Regions from separate parts of the Streptacidiphilus sp. MAP5-3 genome, predicted to be linked through region 1. Evidence: predicted binding sites of a transcription regulator. Region 1 holds the regulator's gene; each other region holds the start of a gene.

Region 1 (2,201 bases):
CTGAGCTTCGTCGAGGCGGTCGAGGGCGCCACGGTCCCGATCCGGATGACCAGCCAGTCCCCGTGCAAGGCCTGCGCGGGCACCGGAGCCAAGGCCGGCACCACCCCTCGGGTCTGCCCGACCTGCGTCGGCACCGGCCACATCAGCCGGGGCCAGGGCAGCTTCGCGCTGAGCGAGCCCTGCCGCGACTGCAAGGGCCGCGGCCTGCTGGTCGACGACCCGTGCGAGGTCTGCCACGGCAGCGGTCGCGCGACGTCGGCCCGGACCATGCAGGTGCGGATCCCGGCCGGGGTCGGCGAGGAGCAGCGGATCCGGCTCAAGGGCAAGGGCGCCCAGGGCGAGCGCGGCGGCCCGGCGGGCGACCTGTACGTGACGGTCCACGTCACCCCGCACCCGGTCTTCGGCCGACGCGGCGACAATCTGACGGTGAGCGTGCCGGTCTCCTTCCCTGAGGCGGCGCTGGGTGGCACGATCCGGGTGCCGACCCTCGGCGGTCCGGCGGTCACCATGAAGATCCCGGCGGGCACCGCCAACGGCCGCACCATGCGGGCCCGAGGCAAGGGCGCGGTCCGCAAGGACGGCACCCGCGGCGACCTGCTGGTCACCGTCGAGGTCGCGGTCCCTCCGGAGATGGAGGGCGAGGCCAGGGCGGCACTGGAGAAGTACCGCGAGGCGACGGCCGCGGACGACCCGCGGGCGGCGCTGTTCAAGGCAGCCGAGGAGGCGTGAGATGCCCGGCACCAACGACGGCGGAACCCCCGGCGTGGGAGGCCCCGGCATGGGGGCTCCAGGAAACCCGGTCGGCGGCAACCCGGTCGGCTCCAACCCGGTCGGCGGCGGAGCGGCACGCGGCCCGCGGGTGGCGTACCAACTGACGGAGTACACCCCCGTCTACGTCATCTCGGTCGCGGCGGAGCTGAGCGGTCTGCACCCGCAGACGCTGCGTCAGTACGACCGGCTCGGCCTGGTCTCCCCCGACCGCACGGCCGGACGCGGCCGGCGCTACTCGTCCCGCGACATCGAGCAGCTCCGCGAGGTCCAGCGGCTCTCCCAGGAGGAGGGCATCAACCTCGCGGGTATCAAGCGCATCATCGAGCTGGAGAACCAGGTCGCCGCGCTCCAGGCCCGCGTCGCCGAACTCCAGGGCGCGGCGGAGGCCGCAGCCGCGGCGGTCCACGCGTCGTACCGCCGCGACCTGGTGCCGTACCAGCAGAGCTCGGCGCTCGTCGTCTGGCGTCCCAAGCCCCGCGGCGAGGGGAACACCCGCTGACGCGGACATGTCACGAGAAATGCGTCAACTGAGGGGCCGTGTCCGGGGAGGCACGGCCCCTCAGTTGTCGCTTACCCCGGTCGCCGAGGAGGATCGGCCGGGGAGCCTCTTACTGCTGTGCGACAACGGCGGACGGTTGACTACCGCCCCAAGTCGTGTCAGCGGACGCCGCGCCGGAGCCGATGATCAGTGCCGCGATGGCAACGCTTCCAGCGAGAGCGGCCCTCCAAAACGTACGGTGCGACGCGCGCATGGAGTATTTCCTCTCTCTCGGGGATCGTCCCGACCAGATGGACAAGATCGATCCCATGGATGACCGCCGACCGGAGGGCGGCCATCCACCACAATGGGGTACGCATTTGGCACCAGTCAGTATTCGATAGTGGCAACAAATGACCAGACCTGAAATGGCCACAGGATGAAACGGGATGAAGTGGGCATAGCTTCGATGAGCAGCCCGGAGCTCCCCGACGCTCTGAGCGCGGAGGCAGTCGCGATCTACCGGCGCGCCCTGATGGACGGAGAGTTCGTCTGGGACAACGCCGCCGCGGCGACCGGCCTCGACAAGGATGTCCTGGAGCAGGCGCGCGACGAGCTCGTGGCCCACTTCCTGCTGCAGCCGATCTCCCCCAGCGACCAACGGCTACGGCCGATCAACCCGGAGCTGGCGGCCGCGAAGCTCGCGGAACCCTACGAGGAGGCGATCCGGGCCTACCGGACCGCCGCGGAGGGCACCCGGGAGCAACTGCTGCAGCTCATGCCGGCCTACCTCGGTCGGACCATCTCGGGACCGGTGAGCGGTGGTCTGGAGATCATCTCGGACCCCGCGGAGGTCCAGCTGCTGATCAACAATGCCGCCACCAAGTGCACCCGTGACCTCATGACCGTCCAGCCCGGCGGCAAGCGCAGCACCGCACAGCTCCAGTCCCTG
Region 2 (2,201 bases), on a different contig from region 1:
CCGGTAGTCCGAGCCGACCTTGTCGATCTCGTCCAGCAGCACCACCGGGTTCATCGACCCGGCCTCCTTGATCGCCCGCACGATGCGGCCCGGCAGCGCGCCGACGTAGGTACGCCGGTGGCCGCGGATCTCCGCCTCGTCACGGACACCGCCGAGCGCGACCCGGACGAACTCGCGTCCCATCGCCCGCGCCACGGACTCGCCCAGCGAGGTCTTGCCCACACCGGGCGGGCCGACCAGCGCCAGCACCGCTCCCCCGCGACGCCCGCCGACCAGGCCGAGCCCACGGTCCGAGCGCCGCTTGCGCACGGCCAGGTACTCGACGATCCGCTCCTTGACGTCGTCGAGGCCGAAGTGGTCCGCGTCCAGCACGGCACGCGCTCCGGCGATGTCGTAGGCGTCCTCGGTGCGGTCGTTCCAGGGCAGCTCAAGGACGGTGTCCAGCCAGGTGCGGATCCAGCTGCCCTCGGGCGAGGCGTCGCTGGAACGCTCCAGCTTCTCGACCTCCTTGAGCGCGGCCTCACGGACCTTCTCGGGCAGGTCGGCGGCCTGCACGCGGGCGCGGTAGTCCTCCTCCTCGGAGTCCGGCTCGCCGTTGAGGTCGGAGAGCTCCTTGCGGACGGCCTCCAGCTGGCGGCGGAGCAGGAACTCCTTCTGCTGCCTCTCCATGCCCTCCTGGACGTCCTTGCTGATGGTCTCCTGGACCTCCGCCTCGGCGAGGTGGTCCTTGAGCAACTGCAGCGCGTAGCCGAGCCGGGCCACCGGGTCCAGCTCCTCCAGGACGCGCAGCTTCTGCTCGGTGGTGACGAAGGGCGCGTAGCCGATGTTGTCGGCCAGCTCGGAGACGCCCTCGATCTGCGCGAACCGGTCCACGACCTGCCACGCGCCGCGCTTCTGCAACCACGTCGTGGTCAGCGCCTTGTACTCCTTGACGGTCTCCGCGATCGCGCCCGGCAGCGGCGACGGGACCTCGGTCTCGTCGGCCGGCACCGCCTCCACCCAGAGGGCGGCGCCCGGGCCCGTCGTGCCCGTGCCGATGCGGACCCGGCGCACACCGCGGACGAGCGCGGCCGGGTCGCCGTCGGCCAGGCGGCCGACCTGCTCCACCGTCGCCAGCGTGCCGATCGCGCCGTAGGCGCCGTCGACGCGCGGCACCAGCAGCACCCGCGCCTTGCGGGCGCCCGCCACCGTACGGATTCCCGGCGCGTGCGCACCGGTCTCCCGGACCGCCGCCTGCGCGGCCTCCACGGCGGCACGGACATCCTGGTCGGACAGGTCGAGCGGGACGACCATGCCAGGGAGGACCGCATCGTCGTCGAGCGGCAGCACCGGCAGGGTGAGCGTTCCTGAAGTCGAAGCCATGATCTCTCCACGGTCATGCAAGTTGAGTTACCTGCACTAAAGGTTCATGACCCCACTATTGTTCCCCGGCGCATGTTCGCTCTGAGCGATCAGGCGTATCGGGCACGATAGGACCCATGTCCACGCATCACCACGACGCCGCGCACCCCGAGCACGCCGGCGCCGACGAAACGCCGGAACTGCTCGACCGCCGCGAGGGCCCGTTCGGCGAGGTCGCCCTGCGCCGCCGCGGCGCGCATTTCGAGATCATCGCCAACGGCACCTTCCTGATGGACACCTCCGACGGGCGCTCCGAGCGCCTCCTCATCAGCGCCGCCCTGGACGCCCTGGATTCCCCACGCGGGGCACACGTGCTGATCGGCGGACTGGGCGTCGGCTTCTCGCTCGCCGAGGCCGCGCAGGACAAGCGCCCGGGCCGGATCACCGTGGTGGAGCGGGAGAGGGCGATCATCGACTGGCACACGCAGGGTGACGCCCCGCTGGCGCCGTTCGCCGGAACAGGTCACACCGATCCGCGTATCGAGATCGTCAACGCCGACCTGCTGGACCACCTGCGCACCACCGAGCACCGGTACGACGCGCTCTGCCTCGACATCGACAACGGTCCCGACTGGACCGTCACCGAATCCAACGACTCCCTCTACAGCGAGGCCGGCCTGGACCTCCTTGAGCAAACACTTGCTGATGAAGGTGTGCTCGCGGTGTGGAGCGCGGCACATTCGCGCCCCTTCGAAGCACGTCTTCGCGCCCGATTTGCCCGAATCGAAGTCATCGAAATCCCGGTACAGGTGGAACGAGGCGTTCCTGATGTCGTGTACCTGTCCTCGCGCGTCTAGTTA
Region 3 (2,201 bases), on a different contig from region 1:
CCGGCGCTCCAGCGCGGCGTCCTTCTCGATCCGCTCGCGGTACTCGTCCAGCGTGGTCGCGCCGACCATGCGCAGCTCGCCGCGGGCCAGCATCGGCTTGAGCATGTTGCCCGCGTCCATCGCGGAGTCGCCGCCCGCACCCGCGCCGACGAGCGTGTGCAGCTCGTCGATGAAGGTGATGACCTGGCCCTCGCTGGCCTTGATGTCGCTCAGGACGGCCTTGAGTCGCTCCTCGAACTCACCGCGGTACTTGGCACCGGCCACCATCGCGCCCAGGTCGAGCGCGACCAGGCGCTTGCCGCGCAGCGACTCGGGCACGTCGCCCGCGACGATGCGCTGGGCCAGCCCCTCGACGACGGCGGTCTTGCCGACGCCGGGCTCGCCGATCAGCACCGGGTTGTTCTTGGTCCGGCGGGACAGCACCTGGACCACGCGGCGGATCTCCTGGTCCCGGCCGATGACCGGGTCCAGCTTGCCGTCGCGGGCGGCCTGGGTGAGGTCGGTGCCGTACTTCTCCAGTGCCTTGTAGCTGCCCTCCGGGTCCGCGGAGGTGACCCTGGCGCTGCCGCGGACCTCCTTGAACGCGTCCAGCAGCGCCTTGGCGGTGGCGCCCTCGGCCTTGAGCGCGTCGGCGGCCGGGCCGCCCTCGGCGGCGAGGCCGACCATCAGGTGCTCGGTCGAGACGTACTGGTCGTCCAGCTCGGCGGCGCGGGCCGCGGCCTCGTTGAGCACCGCGACCGTCGGCCGACCGAGCTGCGGCGCGGCGACCGTCGACCCCTGGGCGCTGGGCAGCGCCTGCACGAGCCGCTCCGTCGCGGCGCGCAGCCGCACCGGGTCGGCCCCGACGGCCTCCAGCAGCGGGCGGGCGATCCCCTCGGGCTGCTCCAGCAGGGCCAGCAGGACGTGGACGGGCATCACGTCCGGGTTGCCCGCGCCCGACGCCTGCCGGATCGCCGCGGAGAGTGCCTCCTGGGCCTTGGTGGTGAGCTTGCTGGCGTCCACGTGTGTTCGGTCCTCCTCCGACCCGCGCCGATGTCTGCCGTATCCAGCATGACATAAGTTGAGTCTATTCCACTCAAGGTTATGGAAGGCAGTGCTGTCAGCCGAGGCCAGGGGTGTGAACCCCGCCCCTCAGTGGTGCTCTTCGGCGTCCAGGTGCTCGACGCAGACGGCGATGCTGAGCAGCAGCGGGACGTCCTCGCCGTCGGCGACGTCGATCGCGTAGTGGTCGCGGACGCTGAACCAGCTCTTGCTGACGACCGCGACCCGGCGGCCGTCCTGCTCCAGACGGAACTCGTGGTCGGTGAAGTTGCCGACGATCTCGATCTCGCCGCCGCCGACCGAGCCGTCCAGCTCGGCGAGGTACTTGTCGTGGAAGACGGTGAGCAGCTTCTTCTTCACCGTGGCGAGCTTTCCGCCGTGGTGCTGCTCGACGACCATCGCGTCGCGGACCGAGAGCATCTTCTTCTTGATCACGGCCACCACCTCGCCCGTGTGATGGTCCTTCAGCTCGAAGGTCTCGCGGACGCGGAGCGCCTTGCCGTCGACGAGGTAGGCCTTCTCGCCGTGCTCGGTGGTGATCCAGTGGTCGTCGCCGAAGCCGAAGATCCGCTCGCGCATCAGGAACTTCATGGTGCGTTTCCCCTCACTGGTCCTCAGATCGGCGTCCCGGTCGGAGTTCCGACCGGCGTCCGTGCCGACCGGACGTCAGCGCCCATGCTTCCATCCGTCCGCAAACGACGCGCCCAGCGTGAATCTGCGATCGCTATTCGCAGTAATAGACTGCACTGCGTCAGTGTGTTCAGTGCGTTCAGTGCGTTCGCATGGAGCCCTGGTGGCGTGGAGGAGGACAACCCGATGTCAGACAAGCCCGCACACCCCGCACGCCCTGCCGTCTGGCAACGCCCCGAACGCGGCGCCCGCGGCCCCGCGCCCGAGCGCAGCCGTCCCCAGATCACCGCCGCGGCCGTGGAGTTGGCCGACGCCGAGGGCCTCGCCGCCGTCTCGATGCGGGCCATCGCCCACCTCCTGGGCACCGGCCCGGCGTCGCTCTACCGCTACGTCGCGAGCCGCGACGACCTGCTCGACCTGATGGCCGACACGGTGGCTGGCGAGATCGACCTCTCCGCAGCGCCCACCGGCGACTGGATCGACGACCTCAGCGGACTCGCCGTCCAGTCCAAGGCCGTCTACCTGCGGCA
Region 4 (2,201 bases), on a different contig from region 1:
ACGGGTCGAGCCGCCGACCATGACCACGTGGTCGATCTCGGACAGCTGGATGCCGGCGTCCTTGATGACGTTGTGGAACGGGTTCTTGCAGCGCTCGAGCAGGTCCGCGGTCAGCTGCTGGAACTGGGAGCGGGTGAGCTTCTCGTCCAGGTGCAGCGGGCCCTCGGCGGACGCCGTGATGTAGGGCAGGTTGATCGTCGTCTCGGCAGCCGAGGACAGCTCGATCTTGGCCTTCTCGGCCGCCTCGCGCAGACGCTGCAGCGCCATCTTGTCCTTGGACAGGTCGACGCCGTGGCCGTTCTGGAACTGCTTGACCAGGTGGTCGACGACGCGCTGGTCCCAGTCGTCACCACCGAGGTGGTTGTCACCGTTGGTGGCCTTCACCTCGACGACGCCGTCGCCGATCTCCAGCAGCGAGACGTCGAAGGTGCCGCCACCGAGGTCGAAGACCAGAATGGTCTGGTCGTCCTTGTCGAGACCGTAGGCCAGGGCGGCGGCGGTCGGCTCGTTGACGATGCGCAGGACGTTGAGGCCCGCGATCTCACCGGCCTCCTTCGTCGCCTGACGCTCGGAGTCGTTGAAGTAGGCGGGGACCGTGATCACCGCGTCGGCGACCTTCTCGCCCAGGTAGGACTCCGCGTCCCGCTTCAGCTTCTGCAGGATGAACGCAGAGATCTGCTGCGGGTTGAAGTCCTTGCCGTCGAGGTTGATCTTCCAGTCGGTCCCCATGTGGCGCTTCACGGACCGGATGGTCCGGTCCACGTTGGTGACCGCCTGACGCTTGGCGACCTCGCCGACCAGCACCTCGCCGTTCTTCGCGAAGGCGACGACGGACGGTGTGGTCCGGGCGCCCTCGGCGTTGGTGATGACGGTGGGCTCACCGCCTTCGAGGACGCTGACGACAGAGTTCGTCGTACCGAGGTCGATTCCGACCGCACGAGCCATCGTGAAACCCTCCCAGAGAGGAAGTTGAGCTGAACAGACTCAACAGTGCCGCATCGGATCGCCTTCGTCAACAGAGCTGAGCGACATCGGCTCAACTTTATGTCGCCTTGACGCCGCAGCCCCCCGGATGACGCATGTCACCTCTGCTTCCGCTGTGGTTTGGGTACGGGAATCGCTACGCTCGGCATGAACTGCGATAAGTTACTGCTGAGTACACCCCAGTCCAGCAGCAGAGTCCGTAGCTCCGTAGGTGCTAGAGGAGCCCCCATGCAAATCGCCGCGATCATCGTGTCGCTGGTCCTGGCCGTGGTCGGCGTCGCGCTCTTCGTGCGCGCGATCCTCCAGATCTACGGCTTCGTCCGGCTCGGCCAGAACGTGCCCGCCGGCCTGCGCACCAACGGCTGGAAGGACCGGACGGTCACCGTCGTCCGGGAGTTCCTCGGCCACACCCGGATGAACAAGTGGGGCATCGTCGGTGTCGCGCACTGGTTCGTCGCCGTCGGCTTCTACACCCTGGTGCTCACCCTGGTGAACGCCTTCGGTCAGGTCTTCGACGCCGACTTCACCTTGCCGATCATCGGCAAGTGGGCACCGTTCGAGGTCTTCACGGAGCTCATCGGCGTGCTGACCACACTCGGCATCCTGGTGCTGATCGTGATCCGGCAGCTGAGCCGCCCGGACAAGCCCGGCCGCAAGTCGCGCTTCGCCGGCTCGAACATCGGCTTCGCCTACTTCATCGAGGCCGTGATCCTGATCATCGGCCTCGCCATCATGACCCTGCGCGGTCTTGAGGGCGTGCTGCGCGGGGTGAACCACTACGAGGTCAACTTCCTCTTCTCCTACCCGCTGACGGTCGCCTTCCGCGGGCTGTCGCTCGACACCGTGAAGAACCTGGTCTACCTGGTCGCGGCGATCAAGATCGCCGTCTCATTCATCTGGATGATCACGGTCTCGCTGCGCACCGACATGGGTGTCGCCTGGCACCGGTTCCTCGGCTTCCCGAACATCTGGTTCAAGCGCAACGCCAAGGGCGAGGTCGCGCTCGGCGCGCTGCTGCCGATGCACAGCAACGGCCAGCCGATCGACTTCGAGGACCCGGCCGACGACGCCGTCTTCGGTGTCTCCCAGGTCGAGGAGTTCTCCTGGAAGGGCATCCTCGACTTCTCCACCTGCACCGAGTGCGGTCGCTGCCAGTCGCAGTGCCCGGCCTGGAACACCGGCAAGCCGCTGTCGCCCAAGCTGCTGATCATGGGCCT

Evidence for each region. Region 1 encodes HspR, which represses chaperone genes until heat shock. Its sites were predicted from a motif close to TTGAGNNNNNNNNNCTCAA; they were not measured.
Region 2: lon (endopeptidase La) is a predicted target of HspR. The motif match lies at 1,385-1,403, and genes of this name have one in related genera.
Region 3: clpB (ATP-dependent chaperone ClpB) is a predicted target of HspR. The motif match lies at 1,061-1,079, and genes of this name have one in related genera.
Region 4: dnaK (molecular chaperone DnaK) is a predicted target of HspR. The motif match lies at 970-988, and genes of this name have one in related genera.

What each region holds. Positions count from the first base shown of each region.
Region 1 is NZ_JBGCCL010000023.1:111,165-113,365, reverse strand. Features, by position in the region: gene dnaJ (molecular chaperone DnaJ) at 1-729, shown strand, start outside; gene ABH928_RS27565 (heat shock protein transcriptional repressor HspR) at 779-1,270, shown strand; gene ABH928_RS27560 (LuxR C-terminal-related transcriptional regulator) at 1,719-2,201, shown strand, end outside.
Region 2 is NZ_JBGCCL010000001.1:286,739-288,939, forward strand. Features, by position in the region: gene lon (endopeptidase La) at 1-1,362, opposite strand, end outside; gene ABH928_RS01270 (spermidine synthase) at 1,479-2,198, shown strand.
Region 3 is NZ_JBGCCL010000032.1:22,366-24,566, reverse strand. Features, by position in the region: gene clpB (ATP-dependent chaperone ClpB) at 1-1,002, opposite strand, end outside; gene ABH928_RS31250 (LURP-one-related/scramblase family protein) at 1,132-1,632, opposite strand; gene ABH928_RS31245 (TetR/AcrR family transcriptional regulator) at 1,858-2,201, shown strand, end outside.
Region 4 is NZ_JBGCCL010000044.1:1,719-3,919, forward strand. Features, by position in the region: gene dnaK (molecular chaperone DnaK) at 1-945, opposite strand, end outside; gene ABH928_RS34625 ((Fe-S)-binding protein) at 1,213-2,201, shown strand, end outside.